DNA from 2 places in the Actinopolymorpha singaporensis genome. Region 2 is predicted to be linked to the other one. Evidence: predicted binding sites of a transcription regulator. Region 2 holds the regulator's gene; the other holds the start of a gene.

Region 1 (8,530 bases), 1.1 Mb from region 2:
CAGCGCGTCGAGCACGGCCCGGTCGAGCCGGTCCAGGCCCTCCTCGTCCACCTCGTACAGGTCGAGCGCCGCCTGCGCCGTCTTCGTGCGTACGACTCCGTCGGCGCGGACCTGGGCGTAGTCGCGGACCCGGCGCAACAGCCGGTTGGCGATCCGCGGCGTGCCGCGAGAGCGGCTGGCCACCTCCCGGGCGGCGTGGTCGGTGATGGGTACGTCGAGCAACTGGGCGGACCGGCGGACGATCTCGTCCAGCTCGTCCACCTCGTAGTACTCCAGGTGGCCGGTGAAGCCGAACCGGTCCCGCAACGGCCCCGGCAGCAGTCCGGCGCGGGTGGTCGCACCCACCAACGTGAACGGCGGGATCTCCAGGGGAATGGCGGTCGCCCCCGGGCCCTTGCCGACCACGACGTCGACCCGGAAGTCCTCCATCGCCATGTAGAGCATCTCCTCGGCAGGGCGGCTCATCCGGTGGATCTCGTCCAGGAAGAGCACCTCCCCCTCGGCCAGGGAGGACAGGATGGCGGCGAGGTCACCGGCGTGCTGGATGGCGGGGCCGCTGGTCACCCGCAGCGGCGCGGACAGCTCGGCGGCGATGATCATCGCCAGGGTGGTCTTGCCCAGCCCTGGCGGACCGGCGAGCAGCACGTGGTCCGGCGGGCGACCGCGACTGCGGGCCGCCTCGAGCACCAGCCCGAGCTGGTCGCGGACGCGGCCCTGGCCGATCAGCTCCGCCAGGGTGCGCGGGCGCAGCGCCGCCTCGACAGTGCTCTCGTCGGCGGCGGCCTCCGCGGCGATCAGGGAACGGCCGACGGAGTGGTCGCCGCCGTCGTCGACGTGGGACGTCATGCGGACTCCTCGGATGGTCGGATCGCGGTGTGCGCACTGGCCGGTGTGGTGGGTGTGCTGCCCGGCCGGGTCTCGGCTCGAGAGTCTTCCTCAGGCCCTGGAGAGCGTTCGGAGAGCGGCCCGCAACAGCGCGGCCACGTCGGGCGCGCCGGCGCCGGCGGCTCCGTTCGCGCCCTTGTCGTTGACTTTGCCGCCGGCTCCGTTGGTGGACCCGGGAGCGTTCGCCCCGGCTCCGCCGGCCATCTCCTCCGCCATCGGTGCGACCGCGTCCAGCGCGGACTCGGCCTCCCGGGCGGACCAGCCGAGGCCGAGCAGTGCGCCGCGCACCTGGTCACGCCAGGCGGCACCCGGCGCCACTCCCGCGACCGGGAGCGCGGCACCGGCGGGGGCCGAGCCGCCGACCGGTGCGCCGAGGCGGTCCTTCAGCTCCAGCACGATCCTCTGGGCGCCCTTGCGGCCGATGCCCGGAACCTTGGTGAGCGCGGCGAGGTCCTCGGCGGCGACCGCGCGGCGGAGCTCGTCCGGTCGGTGCACGGCCAGCATCGCCTGCGCCAGTCGCGGCCCGACGCCGCTGGCGGTCTGCAGCAGCTCGAAGACCGCACGCTCGTCGTCGTCGGCGAAGCCGTAGAGCGTCAGGGAGTCCTCCCGGACGACCAGGCTGGTCGGCAACTTCGCGGTCGCGCCGACGCGCAGCTCGGCCAGCGTGGCCGGGGTGGCCCGGACCTCCATGCCGACACCGCCGACCTCGACGACCGCGGTGTCGAGCCCGACGGAGGCGATGGTTCCACGGACGAATGCGATCACGTGCTGCTCCTCGGTGGGTCGGTGGCGCGGCGTGGAGTCTGCCACCTGGCCGCACCGGTCGTCGCGCTGGTCGTCGCGTTGGTCCAGGTTTTGGCCGTCGCACCGGAGGTCGCTCCGGACGCGGCGTTGGCCGGCCGGGCGCGAGTCGCGGTCCGCCCGGCCTGCAGCTTCGACGCCTGGGCCTTCGCGGCCTCGATCCGGGCCGCCGCCGGTCCGCGCCACAGGTGGCAGATGGCCAGTGCCAGCGCGTCCGCGGCGTCTGCCGGGCGAGGCTTGCTGGCCAGGGCGAGGATCCTGGTCACCATGTTGGTCACCTGCTCCTTGCCGGCCCGGCCGCTGCCGGTGACCGCCGCCTTGACCTCGCTGGGCGTGTGCAGGCCGACCGGGATGCCGCGCCGGGCCGCCGCGGCCAGAACGACGCCGCTCACCTGGGCGGTTCCCATCACGGTGCGGACGTTGTGCTGGCTGAACACGCGCTCCAGCGCCACCGCGTCGGGCCGGTGCTCGTCCAGCCAGTCACCGACCGCCCGGTCGACGGCCAGCAGGCGGGCGCCCAGCTCCTCGTCGGGCCGGGTGCGCACGACGTCGACGGCGACCAGCGCCAGCTGGCGGGGATGCCCGCCCTGCACCAGCCCGAGCCCGCAGCGCGTCAGGCCGGGGTCGACTCCGAGCACCCGCACCGGCCGTCGTACCTCCCGCGTCGTTCACCGAACACCTGTTCGGAGCCTAGCGGTGGTTGATCAGCGGGAGCGGGCGACGCGCCGGAGCGAGCCGAGACCGTGCGCTCCGGAGGTCAGCCGGGCCAGTCCAGTCGCGGGAACGGGTTGTGCTCCAGCGGCCACCAGGACACGGGCTCACCGCTCGCCACCGCGACCAGGAACAACGTCAGCGCGGCGAGCACCACGCCCGTGGCGACCAGCACTCCCCTGCGGCGGCCGACGACCCGGCGCAGGATCCGCCGGGAACCCTCCTGCAGCCCTTCGCCGCGGATGCCCCACCAGGTCAGCGCGGACACGACCAGTCCGGTGACACCGCAGGCCAGGTCCCAGCGCGGGCTGATCGCACCGACGTAGAAGAACAGGACCAGCACCGCCGCCAGGAAGCCGGCGCCGACGAGCGCCGCCGCGACCGTGAGGACCGTGACCGCCGCCGCCCTGACGACATGCCACGGCAGGACGGCCGCGGCGGCGAACGGATCCGTCCGCCGGCGGCCCCGCTGGTGGCGACGGCGCTCGACGAATCCGGCCGAGCCCTGCACCGTCCACGCGACCAGCAGCCAGCCGACCAGCACGGCGAGTGCGCCGAACGGCATAACCGCCGCCAGCGCCCCGACGGTGAGGAAGCCGAGCGCGGTCACCACGCGGTACGACGCCCGCGGCAGGCCCGAGTGCGACGACCGGGCGGCGGCGGGTTCGGCAGCACCCTCGCCGTCCGGACCGGGATCCTCGGGCCGGCCCTCGCCGTACCACTGGTCGGGACAGGTCTCGTCGTACCCGTCCTGCCGGTCGTCCTCCTCGTCCTCACGGGGGACGGCAGGGTAGACGGCGGTGCCGCCGGACGAGGCGTACGGGCCGCCGGAGTGGCCGTCGTCCGCATACGTCCCGTCCGCGAACGTCCCCACTGGTACGCCGGTGCCGAGGCGCACGGTCTCCGGGTGATCGGGGTCGTCGGTCTCGTACGCCCCGGCCGGGTCGTACTCGTCGTCGTACCCGCCGCCCGGATCCGGCGCGGGTGGCTCCTCCCCCGTCTCCAGCCAGCGCAGCAACTGTGCGGACGTGGGGCGCTCGGCGGGGTTCTTCGCGAAGCACCGGACGAGCACCGGCTCCAGCCACTCCGGGCAGCCGGTGAGATCGGGATCCTCGTGCAGGACGCGGTAGGCGACCGCCTCCAGCGGCCCGCGCCCGAACGGCGGCCGGCCGGTGGAGGCGTAGGCCACCGTGGCCGCCCAGGCGTGCACGTCGGCGGCGCCGGTGACGTCGGCGCCGGTGAGGATCTCCGGCGCGACGTACCCGGGCGTGCCGTACACGAGGCCGGGCGTGGTCATCCGGGTGTCGTCGGCGATCTGGGCGATGCCGAAGTCGATCACCACTGCGATCCCGTCGGCCAGCAGGACGTTGCCCGGCTTCAGGTCGCGGTGCACCACGCCGGCGCCGTGGATCGAGCAGAGCGCGTCGGCCAGGTCCCCGGCGAGGTCGGCCAGCTCCGCGCCGGCCAGAGGACCGTCGGCGTCGACCACCTCGTACAGCGCCGGGCCGGCCACGAAGTCGGTGACGAGGTACGGCGTGGCCGCCGCCACGTCGGCGTCGAGCACCTGGGCGACGTGCCGCCCACGCACCCGGGCGAGCACCCTCGCCTCGCGCGCGAACCGGGCACGGGACTCGCCGTCGCCGGCGATGTGCGGGCGCAGGAGCTTGACCGCCACCACCCGGCCACGGGGGTCGGTGGCCCGATGGACCACGCCCATGCCGCCCTGGCCGACCCGCTCGTGAAGCACGTAGCCGCCGAGTCGGGCCGACTCGACTGTGGTGGCTTCGTCGGCGAGGTCGCGTCGCACGCCAACACGGTAACCGCCGCCGGTCGCGTATGTAGGGCGCAAGCGTGCCCCGCCGACCCTGACGAAACCCTGAGGTCGACCCGGAAAACCGGTCGAAACACCCGGTCGTACGACAAACCGCCGCCCGCCCGCCCGGCTGCGCGGGCGAAGACGGCGGCGGAGTGTCAGGAAGGCGCGCTCGCGCCCGGTAGAAGGTCCGCTAGCCGACCTTCTCCATGATCTCGTCGGAGACGTCGAAGTTGGCGTAGACGTTCTGCACGTCGTCGCAGTCCTCCAGCGCCTCGACCAGCCGGAAGACCTTCGGCGCGGTCTCCTCGTCCAGCGGCACGGTCACGCTGGGGACGAAGCTCGCGTCGGCGGAGTCGTAGTCGATCCCGGCGTCGCGCAGCGCGGTGCGCACAGCCACCAGGTCGGTCGGCTCGGAGATCACCTCGAACGCCTCGCCGAGGTCGTTGACCTCCTCGGCACCGGCGTCGAGCACGGCGCCCAACACGTCGTCCTCGCCGAGGACGCGGCCGTCCTGCTCCCGGGGGACGACCACGACGCCACGCCGGCTGAACATGTAGGACACGCTGCCCGCGTCGGCCATCGTCCCGCCGTTGCGGGTGGTGGCGGTGCGTACGTCACCGGCGGCGCGGTTGCGGTTGTCGGTGAGGCACTCGATCAGGATCGCGACCCCGGCCGGTCCGTAGCCTTCGTACATGATCGTCTGGTAGTCGGCGCCGCCGGCTTCCAGGCCCGCGCCGCGCTTGACCGCGCGATCGATGTTGTCGTTGGGAACCGACGACTTCTTCGCCTTCTGGATGGCGTCGAACAGCGTCGGGTTGCCGGCCGGGTCTCCCCCGCCGACGCGCGCGGCGACCTCGATGTTCTTGATCAGCTTCGCGAAGAGCTTGCCGCGCTTGGCGTCGACGACGGCCTTCTTGTGCTTCGTGGTCGCCCACTTGGAGTGGCCGGACATGGCGGGCTACGCCTCCTTCACGAGTTCGACGAAGAAACGGTGGATGCGCGCGTCGCCGGCAAGCTCTGGGTGGAAGGCCGTGGCGAGCAGGCGACCCTGGCGGACCGCAACGATCCTACCGGCGGCCGGACCGGAGGCTACGCGGGCGAGCACCTCGGCACCGGAGCCCACCGACTCCACCCACGGTGCCCTTATGAACACCGCGTGGTACGGCTGCGGCTGGGGGCTGGGGTCGATGGCGTCCAGCGGTACGTCGGCCTCGAAGGAGTCCACCTGCCGGCCGAACGCGTTCCGGCGTACGGTCACGTCGATCCCGCCGACCGTCTGCTGGCCCTCGATTCCGTCCTGGATCCGGTCGGCCAGCATGATCATCCCCGCGCAGGTGCCGAACGCCGGCATGCCCGCGGCCACCCGCTTGCGCAGCGGCTCGAGCAGGTCGAACGCCGCCGCCAGCTTGAACATCGTGGTCGACTCCCCGCCCGGGACGACGAGGGCGTCGACGCCGAGGAGCTCCTCGGGCCGGCGGACGTTCACCGGCTTCGCGCCGGACTCCGTCAGCATCCGGTGGTGTTCGCGGACGTCGCCCTGCAGGGCGAGAATGCCGATGGTGGGTTCGCTCACTGGGTTCCTTGCGCACTCGGGGGCACACTCAGGGCAAAGTCCCAGTCTACGAGGGCGGCCCAACTTCCCCCGAGTCGTGCCGAGTCGTACCAACTCGTGCGGACGAGCAGAAGGGCGCCGGCGCCGACGACATCGCCGACACCGACGGCGCCCCTCACACGTGCATGGTCACCAACCGCGGGTGGCCAGCCGCTGGCTCTCCGGCAGGTCGGTGACGTTCAGGCCGACCATCGCCTCGCCCAGGCCACGGGACACCTTCGCCACCACGTCGGGGTCGTCGTGGAAGGTGGTCGCCTTCACGATCGCCTCGGCCCGCTTGGCCGGGTCACCGGACTTGAAGATGCCCGAGCCGACGAAGACGCCCTCGGCGCCGAGCTGCATCATCATCGCCGCGTCGGCCGGGGTGGCGATGCCGCCGGCGGTGAACAGCACGACCGGCAGCTTGCCGGCGCGGGCCACCTCCTGCACCAGGTCGTACGGCGCGCGCAGCTCCTTCGCGGCGACGAACAGCTCCTCGTCGTCGAGCGTGGCCAGCCGGCGGATCTCGGCGCGGATGGACCGCATGTGGCGGGTCGCCTCGACGACGTTGCCGGTGCCGGCCTCGCCCTTGGAACGGATCATCGCCGCGCCCTCGGACAGGCGGCGCAGCGCCTCGCCGAGGTTGGTGGCGCCGCACACGAACGGGACGGTGAACGCCCACTTGTCGATGTGGTGCGCCTCGTCGGCCGGGGTGAGGACCTCGGACTCGTCCACGTAGTCGACGCCGATCGCCTGCAGGACCTGCGCCTCGACGAAGTGGCCGATGCGGGCCTTGGCCATCACCGGGATGGAGACCGCGCTGATGATCCCGTCGATCATGTCGGGGTCGCTCATCCGGGCGACGCCGCCCTGTACCCGGATGTCGGCGGGGACCCGCTCGAGCGCCATCACCGCGACGGCGCCGGCGTCCTCGGCGATCTTCGCCTGCTCGGGCGTGACCACATCCATGATCACCCCGCCCTTGAGCATCTCCGCCATGCCGCGCTTGACCTTGGCGGTCCCGGTGACGGGAGCGGTCGTGGGCCGGCTGGTGGCGTCGGTGGGTGCGGACTGTGCTTCGGTCACTGTCTACCTCGCGAATATGGGCACGGAACGGCACATCCATGGTAGGCGACCGCGCGTGACGTTCCGCCGCGTGGCGGGTGATCAGGGCGCGAGACCGGCCGGCGGGGTGACGTCCATCTCCACGGTGGTGGGCATCCGCGCGTGGCCGGCCAGCCGGAACCACCGGACCAGCCGGCGGCCGCGCAGGGCACGGGTGGTGGCCACGGTGTCGTTGTGGAACCTCCGGGCCATCTCCACCCGCCGGCAGGCCGCGCCGAGTTCGGCCAGGAGTTCGGCGGCGCCGGGTTCGGTGGCGATCTCCTGGCTGGTCTCCACGTCGGGGAACACGACCGCCAGCGCCTTGGACAGATCGGAGCCCGCGACCTCGCGTTCCTCCTCGTCGTCGGCGGCGCTGGAGCGCTGGGCGGCGTCGATCACCAGCAGCGAGGTGGCCGGGTCGAGCATGCCCGACGTGGCGACCTCCAGCGCGATCGCCGCCCGGCGGAACAGCTGGGCCTCCAGGACCGCCCGGGCGGCGTCGAGCCGGGCGTGCAGCCGGTCGATCCGGCCCGCCGTCCAGGAGAGGTAGACCCCGGCCACCGCGAGGACGGCCAGGACGAGCAGCAGCCAGTTCCAGTTCACCGGGGCCTCCCGCCCGGCCGGACACCGCGGCTCCGGTCGTCGGCCTCGCCGACACCCGGGTAACCCGCGGCCACCATCTCGTAGACCGAGACGATCTCCTTGGCGACGCTGCTCCAGTCGTAGCGGCGGACCGCGACCCGGGCGGCATCGCGCAGCCGGTCCCGGAAGGCCGCGTCCCCCAGCAGTTCCAGCGCACCGGTGGCCAGGTCGTCGCTGTCGCCGACCTCGAACAGCCGGCCGAGCCGCCCGCCGTCGACCACCAGCCGGAACGCGTCCAGGTCGCTGGCGAGCACCGGCGCGCCGGCCGCCATCGCCTCCACCAGCACGATGCCGAACGACTCACCGCCGGTCTGCGGTGCGACGTACACCTGCGAGCTGGCGAACATGTCGGCCCTGCCCTCGTCGTCGATCCGGCCGAGGAACGTGACCGCGTCCCGGCACTCGGCGGGCAGCCCGGAGCGGGCCTCCTCGACGTCGCCGGGGCCCGCGACCAGCAGGCGTACGCCGGGCCGGGCCCGCCAGATCGCCGGGAACGCCCGCAGCAGGACGGCGAGGCCCTTGCGCGGCTCGTCCAGGCGTCCCAGGAAGCACATCGTGCCGCCCGCGCCCTGCCACTCCGGGCGGGGACGGGCGCGGGCGAACCGGTCCACGAACAGGCCGTTCGGAATCACCACGGGTTCCCCGCCCAGGTGCTGGACGAGGGTGGCCCGGGCCGGCTCGCTCACCGCGATCCGGGCGGAGATCTTCTCCAGGGCCGGGCGCAGGACCGACGAGGCGACGCTCATCATCCGCGACCGCGGCATGGCGGTGTGGAAGGTGCCCACGATGGGACCGACCGCCGACCACAGCGCGAGCAGCGACAGTGACGGGGTGGCCGGTTCGTGGATGTGGAGGACGTCGAACTGCCCGTCGCGGATCCAGCGGCGCACCCTGGCAGCCGACACCGGGCCGAACGCCAGCCGGGCCACCGAGCCGTTGTACGGCACCGGGACCGCCCGGCCCGCGGGCACGACGTACGG
Region 2 (8,530 bases):
CTCCAGCGCGCGCTGCCAGGCCTCCCCGGCAGCAGACAGAACCGAGCGGTCGAGCTCGCCGACCGAGCGCACGGCGTCGTTGGCGGCGGCGTGCTTGCGGATCACCCGCTGGTGCGGCACGGAGTTGCGGGCGTAACCGGCGTACGGGCCGACGATGCCGGCCAGCTCAGCCGACCGCTTGTAGGCGGTGCCCGTCATCAGCGAGGAGATCGCGGCCGCCATCGCCCGGCCGCCGTCGGAGTCGTAGCCGTGGCCGGTGGCCATCAGCAGCGCGCCGAGGTTGGCGTAGCCGATGCCGAGCTGGCGGTAGTCGCGGGTCGTCTGCCCGATCGCCTCGGTTGGGAAGTCGGCGAAGCAGATCGAGATGTCCATCGCGGTGATGACAAGCTCGACGGCCTTGGCGAAGTTCTCCACGTCGAACCGGCCGTCGTCACGCAGGAACTTCAGCAGGTTGAGCGAGGCGAGGTTGCACGAGGAGTTGTCCAGGTGCATGTACTCCGAGCACGGGTTGGACGCGGTGATCCGCCCGGTCTCGGGGCAGGTGTGCCAGTCGTTGATCGTGTCGTCGTACTGCAGGCCGGGGTCGGCGCAGCTCCAGGCGGCCTCGGCGATCCGGCGGAAGAGCTTCTTGGCGTCGACGTCCTCGAGCACCTCGCCGGTCTGCCGCGCACGAAGGCCGAACGACGTGCCGCCCTCCACCGCACGCATGAACTCGTCGGAGACCCGCACGGAGTTGTTGGCGTTCTGGTACTGCACGGAGTGGATGTCGGCACCGCCGAGGTCCATGTCGAACCCCGCGTCGCGCAACGCGCGGATCTTGTCCTCCTCGCGCGCCTTGGTCTCGATGAACTCCTCGACGTCGGGGTGGTCCACGTCGAGGATGACCATCTTCGCCGCCCGGCGGGTGGCACCGCCGGACTTGATCGTGCCGGCGGAGGCGTCGGCACCACGCATGAACGACACCGGGCCGGAGGCGGTGCCGCCGGAGGACAGCAGCTCCCGGCTGGCACGGATGCGGGAGAGGTTGACCCCCGCACCGGAGCCGCCCTTGAAGATCAGCCCCTCCTCCTTGTACCAGTTCAGGATGGAGTCCATCGAGTCGTCGACGGCGAGGATGAAGCACGCCGAGACCTGCTGCGGCGACGGCGTACCGACGTTGAACCACACCGGGCTGTTGAAGCTGAAGTACTGGTGCAGCAGCATCCAGACCAGCTCGTGCTCGAACACCTCGGCGTCTGCAGGGCTGGCGAAGTAACCGTGCTCCTCACCGGCCGCGCGGTAGGTCTTCACCACCCGGTCGATGAGCTGCTTCAGGGTCCACTCGCGCTCCGGGGTGCCGACGGCGCCGCGGAAGTACTTCGTGGTGACGATGGTGGACGCGTTGACCGACCAGAAGTCGGGGTACTCCACGCCGCGCTGTTCGAAGACGGTCTCGCCGGTCTTCCAATTCTGCTGAACGACGTCCCGGCGCTCCCAGGTCACCTCGTCGTACGGGTGGGTGCCCGGGGTGGTGAAGATCCGGCTGACCTTCAGTCCCTTCGCCGAGCGCCCCTTCGTGCCCCCGCGCGTGCTGGGACCGCTGACCGTCTCCGTCATGCTGGCTCTCCTTGTCCTGCTGATCGTCTGCGCGGATCAGCGTCGTGGTCCGGGCGGGACGCTTCCCCTCGTCCCCCCGGGGTCGTGGACTTCCTGTGTTCTTTCCGTCGTCGTGGGCGGCCTCGCGGCCGGGTGTGTCCGGGCCGGCTGCGTCTGGGGCCTCTTGTGTCCGGACTCTTGTCCTGTCCGGTTGTCTGGCCTGTTGTCTAGGACCGGCTGGGTTGCCGGCCCGGCCGTGGCTCGGGCACCGTCTCGTCGTGTTCGGCACGCAGCACCGCGATCTCGGACTCGAAGTCGGCCAGGGAGTCGAAGCTGCGATAGACGCTGGCGAAGCGCATGTAGGCCACCTCGTCGAGCTCCCGAAGCGGGCCGAGAATGGCGAGACCCACCTCGTGGGAGGGGATCTCCGCCGAACCGGTGGACCGGATCGTCTCCTCCACCCGCTGTGCCAACTGCGCGAGGGAGTCCTCGGTGACCGGGCGGCCCTTGCACGCCTTGCGGACCCCGGTGATGACCTTCTCGCGGCTGAACGGCTCGGTGACGCCACTGCGCTTGACCACCGCGAGCGTTACCTGCTCGACCGTGGTGAACCGGCGCTCGCAGTCCAGGCACTGGCGCCGACGACGGATGGCGGCTCCGTCATCGGCGGTGCGGCTGTCGACCACGCGACTGTCTGGATGCCGGCAGAACGGGCAGTGCATCGCCTCGTGACTCCCCTCGCCGCCGGCGGGCACGACGCCCGGCCAATCTCCGTCCGACCACTCGCCGACACCGCCTCCCTGGGGACGAACCTGTGGATGACCTGGGGAGAACCTGTGCCTGGCGAATCACAACCTGTGGATGACTTACAGGTCTGTAACTACCACATCTAGGGGTACGCTACGTCGGTCGTTCGAGGCACGCAAGGCGCCCCGCGTGTCGCTGCGGACACGTCTCGGCGTCCCCGCAGGTCAGGCCCGCGAGGCGGGTCGAAAGCAACATTTCGGCTCGGCGTGTCGGCCCGGAGATGGGGGCGAACACGGGTCATGGCCGACCGCCGGAGGGCGCACGGGAACGCACGGCGCACGGGCACACGCAGGCTCGCGCCCCGCTCGGGCAGGCGGGCTGGCGGGCGGCAGGTCAGCGGGCCTGGACAGGGACGATCAGCCGCTGGCCGACCCGGAGGTCACCGGCGCGGGAGAGGTCGTTGAGCCGGGCGATCTCGTCGATGGTCGCCCGCGGGTCGGTGTTCGGGGTGAGCTGGGTGGCGATTCCCCACATCGTCTCCCCCGGCTCCACCGTGATCGTGGTCGTGGCCGTCGGGCCGGCCGCACCAGCGGCGGGCGCGGCATCGAGCACGGCCTGGGCCAGGAGCCCGAGGACACCGGCGAGCGCGAGCGCTGCCAGCGCCGTCATCGTGGTCAGGACCAGCCGCCCCCGCCTCGTGAGACGAAGACTGGAACCGGCGCCGCGCCCGCCGGCCGGGAGCACGCACGACCGCACGCCGCGCGGACGCGGCGGACGTCGACGAACGGCAGGCGGTTGCGGGGTGGGGGTGGGCCGCAGCCGCCCGCCCGCCTCCTCGCGCAGGTCCGCCCGGGTCACGCCTGGCACAGCAGTCCGGGTGGCACCCTCCGGCACCTGCCACGGGCGCATCCGCAGGAAGGGGCGGACGTCACCGGCCTGGACGTCACCGGCCTGGACGTCACCGGCCTGGACGTCACCTGGGCGTACGGGCGGCGCGACCGGGCTGAGGTGCCTGCGGCCGCGGCCCGGAGCACCGCCGGCCCGACGGGACACGAAGTCCTCGAGATAGACCACCGACGCGCTGTTGCTCATCGTCCGACCTCCCACGAACACCGATTCACTTCCGTCACGCCTTCGCCGCCCGTCACATCGCCGCCGGCCGCTTCCGCTGCACGCATCCGCGTCACCACTTCCACGCCGGCGCTCGAACGACTGTTCGACGTTCCCACTGATGGATTTCTACACCAGCCCACCGACAAGCACCAGAGTTCCCTCGAAAACACGTTCGACGGAGCTGCCCGAAAGGCTCCTTTCCTGGTCTTTCGAGTTCCGGTAAAACAATCGCGACACGCGTCGAACAGATGTTTGAAAGTGCTATGACCAGGCTCTAGGCTCACTTCCGAGGGTCGGCAGAGTCGCGGCCCGAAATCTGTGGAAGGAGACAACCGCTATGCCCAAGCGGAAAAACACGGCGACCGAGTCCTCGACGGCGACCGTCCGGGAGTTGCCCGACGGCCCACCCGACGCGACCGGACTCACTCCACGCCAGCGTCGCATCCTCGAGGTGATCCGCGACTCGGTGGAGACGCGCGGATATCCCCCCGCGATGCGTGAGATCGGCGACCTCGTGGGCCTCACCTCGTCCTCGTCGGTCGCCCACCAGCTCAGAGTCCTGGAGACCAAGGGGTTCATCCGCCGTGACCCCAACCGGCCCCGCGCGCTCGAGGTGCTCGCACCCTCACCGTCCACAAGGCGGCCGTCCCTGTCGGGCGTGCCGGCCTACGACGAGACCGACAGCGGCGAGGACCGCCCTGCGCCGGCGTTCGTGCCCGTGGTGGGGCGGATCGCCGCCGGTGGCCCGATCCTGGCCGAGCAGTCGGTCGAGGAGATCATGCCGCTGCCGCGGCAACTCGTCGGCGAGGGCGAGCTCTTCCTGCTCCGCGTCCGAGGTGACTCGATGGTGGAGGCGGCCATCTGCGACGGTGACTGGGTGGTCGTACGCCAGCAGCCGGAGGCGGAGTCGGGCGAGATCGTCTCGGCGATGATCGACGGCGAGGCGACCGTGAAGACGTATCGCCCCCGTGACGGCAAGGTGTGGCTGGTGCCGCACAACCCGGCTTACGAGCCCATCCCTGGAGACGACGCGGTCATCCTCGGTAAGGTCGTCGCCGTCCTACGTCGCGTCTGAGCAGGAGGCGACGCTCGTCACAGGAGCTATCACCGGGAGCGACATGTCCGACCCAGCGGCGGAGACCGGCACCATGCCCGGATCCAACCATGCACCTCTCAACGTGGGTGCCGCGGAGTCCGGGCGTCCGGGACCCCCGCCGAAGGAGCCACTGGACCCCAACGCCGGGAAGAGTCTCATCATCGAGGTGGACGGGGCGCGATGGGCACGCGTCCCGATCCAGACCGACCTGTTCGGCCGGGGTGACCAGGTGGCGGACAAGCTCAGCGACTACGTGGTCAAGACGGTCCGGCTCGCCGAGGACGACTCCAGGTTCGAAGGTGCGTTCGCCGAGCCGTGGTACGTCGTGGTGAGCGAGAAGATCGTGGCGATCTCGCAGGGACGGTCCTACTTCACCTGGGAGATCAACCCCACCCCCGCGGCCAGGGTGCTGTCGAAGTGGGTGCAGCGCACCCCACACGGCATCGGACTCGGCAGCCCGTGGACGATGCAGCTGGCGATCAAGGAGGCCGGGCTTCCGCGCATCCTGGTCGCAGCCGGGGCCAGCGTCGTGGGCAAGGCGGTGGGCCGGCGTGGCTGGTTCTACCGGGTGGCCGGCCACCGGGTCAACGCGATCGACGGGCCTACGCCCTACTCCGCGTTCCCGTCCAACGTCTCGGCGAAGCTGCCGCCGAAGGCGCCCGACAAAATGGCTGCCGAGATCACCGCGGCAGTCCGTAAGGTGCTCCCGCCGGGGCCGGCGCGCACGCTGGGCGGCACCGTGGTGATCGACTCCAACGACCTTGGCCGGGACGTCCTCGGTCACGACACCAGCCAGCCGACCGAGTTCTTCGCCGAGCTCTTCCGCGACAACCCGTTCGGCCAGGGCCGGCAGCAGACACCCGTCGCGGTGTGCGTCCATCGGCCCTGACCGAGCCCACGACCGACCCGACGACCGACCCGACGACCGTCGCCCGAGCCGACAGCCCGCCCGGCCACGGTTTTACTGCTCGCGAGCTGACCGGAGCCGGCGCAGCGCTCCGAGCGCGACGTCGCGGTCGCCGGTGAACCACATCGGCGGCAGCGACGCCCGCAGATAGGTGCCGTACCGCGCCGTGACCAGGCGCGGGTCGAGCACCGCCACCACTCCGCGGTCGCTCGACCTGCGGATCAGGCGGCCCACCCCCTGCGCGAGCAGAAGCGCGGCGTGCGTGGCTGCCACGGACATGAAGCCGTTCCCTCCCGCCTCGTCGACCGCGCGCTGACGCGCCGAGGTCAGCGGATCGTCCGGGCGCGGGAACGGAATCCTGTCGATGATCACGAGCTGACAGGCGTCACCCGGCACGTCGAGGCCCTGCCACAGCGACAGCGTTCCGAACAACGACGTGTCCGGCTCGGCGGCGAACCTCCGGTGCAGCTCGCTCAGCTGCCCCTCGCCCTGGCAGAGCACCTCGACTCCCAGCCGGTCCCGCACCGCCGCGGCCGCCTCCTCCGCCGCCCGGCGGGAGGAGAACAACCCCAACGTCGCTCCGCCGGCCGCCTCGACCAGCTCGCTCACCTCGTCCAGGACCCGCGGAGAGATCCCGCCCCGGCCGGGCGGAGCCAACCTGCGGGCGACATAGAGGATCGCCTGCCGGCCGTAGTCGAACGGCGAGCCGACGTCCAGGGCGCGCCACGGCAGCGGCTCCACGACGTCCTTGCCGCCCTCACTCGCCGAGTCACCGTCCTGTTCTCCGGTCGAGTCGCCGTCCATCTCACTCCCGGCACGGGCTTTCCGGCCGGACCCGCTCGCCTCGCCGGCGGCACCGTCGGTCCCACCACCCGCCTGGCCGTCCCCGTCCGGGATCCGGTCGACCGGGCGCAGGCCCACCGACCGGGCGGCGGCATCGAAGTCCCCGCCCAGCTTCAGCGTCGCCGAGGTGAGAATGCAGGTCCGTTCGGCGAGCAACTTCTCCCGCAGCAGCCCCGCGACCGACAGCGGCGCCACCCGAAGCTCCGGACCGCCGCGCTCGCGTTCGGCCACCCACACCACGTCGTACGGCGACAGTTCGCTGACGCGTTCGGCGACGTCACGGATCTGCTCGACGTAGGAACGCGCCTGCCGGCGACCCGACTCGGCGTCGGAGTCCTTCTTCTCGCTGGGAAAGGCCGACCAGGCCGAGCGCGCGGAGTCGCGGACCAGCGCGACCGCGGCGGCGAGCTCGGAGCTGGGCGTCTCCACCCTGCCCAGCGGGGCGGACGCCAGCGCCGAGCGCAGCGCCTCCCCCGCGTCCTCCAGCGGATCGGCCTCGCCGCCCTCACAGAACGGCTGTGCTCTCCGTGCGGCACGTTCGATCATGCCCGGGGACAGCTCGGCCGAGGCGGTCCCGGTCACGCGGGCGGCGAGTTCGTGCGCCTCGTCGATGATCACCACGTCGTAGTCCGGCAGCACCGAGATGTTCTCCAGCGCGTCGATCGCGAGGAGCGCGTGGTTGGTGACGATCACGTCGGCCGCGAGCGCGCGTTCGCGGGCGCGTTCGGCGAAGCACTCCCCGCCGTACGGGCAGCGCTGCGCACCCAGGCACTCCCGAGAGGACACCGCGACCTGCGCCCAGGCCCGGTCCTGGTGGGTGGGTGCGGCGTCACGGTCACCCTCACCACCGGTCTGTGCCTGCATCGTCGCCCACGACCGAAGCTCCAGCACCTGCCGGCCGAGCGGACCGCTCGGCACGCGTTCCAGCAGCGCGCCCTGCTCATCAGGGACGCCGTCGCGCACACGGTGCAGGCAGGCGTAGTTGTGGCGTCCCTTGAGAATGGCGTATGACGGACGGCGTTCGAGCCGCTTCTCGATCGCCTCCGCGAGCTGCGGAAGATCGCGACCGACCAGCTGGGCCTGCAGCGCGAGGGTCGCGGTCGCCACCACGACCGGACGTTTGCGGCCACCCGGGTTCAAGAACGCCGGCACGAGGTACGCCAGGGACTTCCCGGTGCCGGTGCCCGCCTGGACCACCAGGTGCTCGCCGGTGGCAATCGCCCGGGCGACCGCATCGGCCATCACCAACTGGCCGGGGCGCTCCATGCCGGCGAGGGCGTCGACCGCATCGTGGAGCAACTCTCGCACGCGGTGGTCGGGACGTTGCTGGTCGGCGGAACCCCGCGCTGCGTCGGCCATCCCGCGAGGCTATACCGGCGGAGGTCCGGGCAGAACCGACGGCACCACACGGCCGGGGTGGCGCCGGGCGTGCGCGGGCACGGTCTGGCACGTACCGCCCTGCCGGATGTCCCCGGGATGTGGTGGGATCGCTGCATGACCTACGACGCCGTTCCGCTCATCCCCCGCGCGGTCCTGTTCGGGAACCCGACCTACGCGAGCCCCACGGTCTCCCCCGACGGCACGCTGCTCGGCTTCCTCGCTCCCGAGGAGGGCGTGCTGAACGTCTGGGTCGGCCCGGTCGACCGCCCGCACGAGGCGACGCCGCTCACCCACGACCGCGGCCAGGGCATCCGGGTCTTCGGCTTCTGCCACGACGACCGGACCCTGTTCTACCTCCAGGACGCCGACGGCGACGAAAACTGGCGCCTGCACCTGCTCGACCTCACCGACGGCCGCGAGCGGTGTGTCACGCCGTACGACAACGTTCAGGTCCGAGTTCTCGGCCACAACCGCTGGCACCCGACGACGATGCTGCTCGGCATCAACAAGGACCGGCCCGAGTTGCACGACGTCTACGAGCTCGACCTGGAGACCGACGAGCTGCACAAGCGGATCGAGAACCCCGGCTTCGTGGGCTGGCTGGCCGACACCGATCTGGAGGTGCGTGGCGCGGCCTCGATCACCGAGGACGGCGGCGCGGTCTACTACCTCGCCGACAAGGCCGGCGACTTCCACCCCTGGCTGGAGGTGTCGGCCGAGGACACCAACACGACCAGCCCGCTGGGCTTCTCCCGCGACGGCCGCACCCTCTACCTCGTCTCGTCGGTAGGGTTCAACGCCGCCCGGCTGGTCGAGGTCGACCTGGCCGAAGCCGAGCGGGAAGCCGAACTAGTCGACGGACAGGGCGA

What was found. The regulator LexA, encoded in region 2, represses DNA repair genes until DNA is damaged. The targets are predictions, from matches to a motif close to TCGAACANNTGTTCGA.
Region 1: the regulator LexA is predicted to act here: its motif matches at 2,358-2,373, upstream of ruvC (crossover junction endodeoxyribonuclease RuvC).

Annotation. Positions count from the first base shown of each region.
Region 1 is NZ_LT629732.1:4,429,650-4,438,179, reverse strand. It holds gene ruvB (Holliday junction branch migration DNA helicase RuvB) at 1-846, opposite strand, end outside; gene ruvA (Holliday junction branch migration protein RuvA) at 937-1,650, opposite strand; gene ruvC (crossover junction endodeoxyribonuclease RuvC) at 1,647-2,330, opposite strand; gene BLU27_RS19920 (serine/threonine-protein kinase) at 2,444-4,204, opposite strand; gene BLU27_RS19915 (YebC/PmpR family DNA-binding transcriptional regulator) at 4,404-5,165, opposite strand; gene pdxT (pyridoxal 5'-phosphate synthase glutaminase subunit PdxT) at 5,172-5,786, opposite strand; gene pdxS (pyridoxal 5'-phosphate synthase lyase subunit PdxS) at 5,955-6,890, opposite strand; gene BLU27_RS19900 (LemA family protein) at 6,972-7,511, opposite strand; gene BLU27_RS19895 (glycosyltransferase family 4 protein) at 7,508-8,530, opposite strand, start outside.
Region 2 is NZ_LT629732.1:5,556,105-5,564,634, forward strand. It holds gene BLU27_RS24875 (vitamin B12-dependent ribonucleotide reductase) at 1-1,596, opposite strand, end outside; gene nrdR (transcriptional regulator NrdR) at 1,803-2,297, opposite strand; gene BLU27_RS24885 (LysM peptidoglycan-binding domain-containing protein) at 2,716-3,414, opposite strand; gene lexA (transcriptional repressor LexA) at 3,773-4,510, shown strand; gene BLU27_RS24895 (hypothetical protein) at 4,554-5,420, shown strand; gene BLU27_RS24900 (ATP-dependent DNA helicase) at 5,493-7,640, opposite strand; gene BLU27_RS24905 (S9 family peptidase) at 7,776-8,530, shown strand, end outside.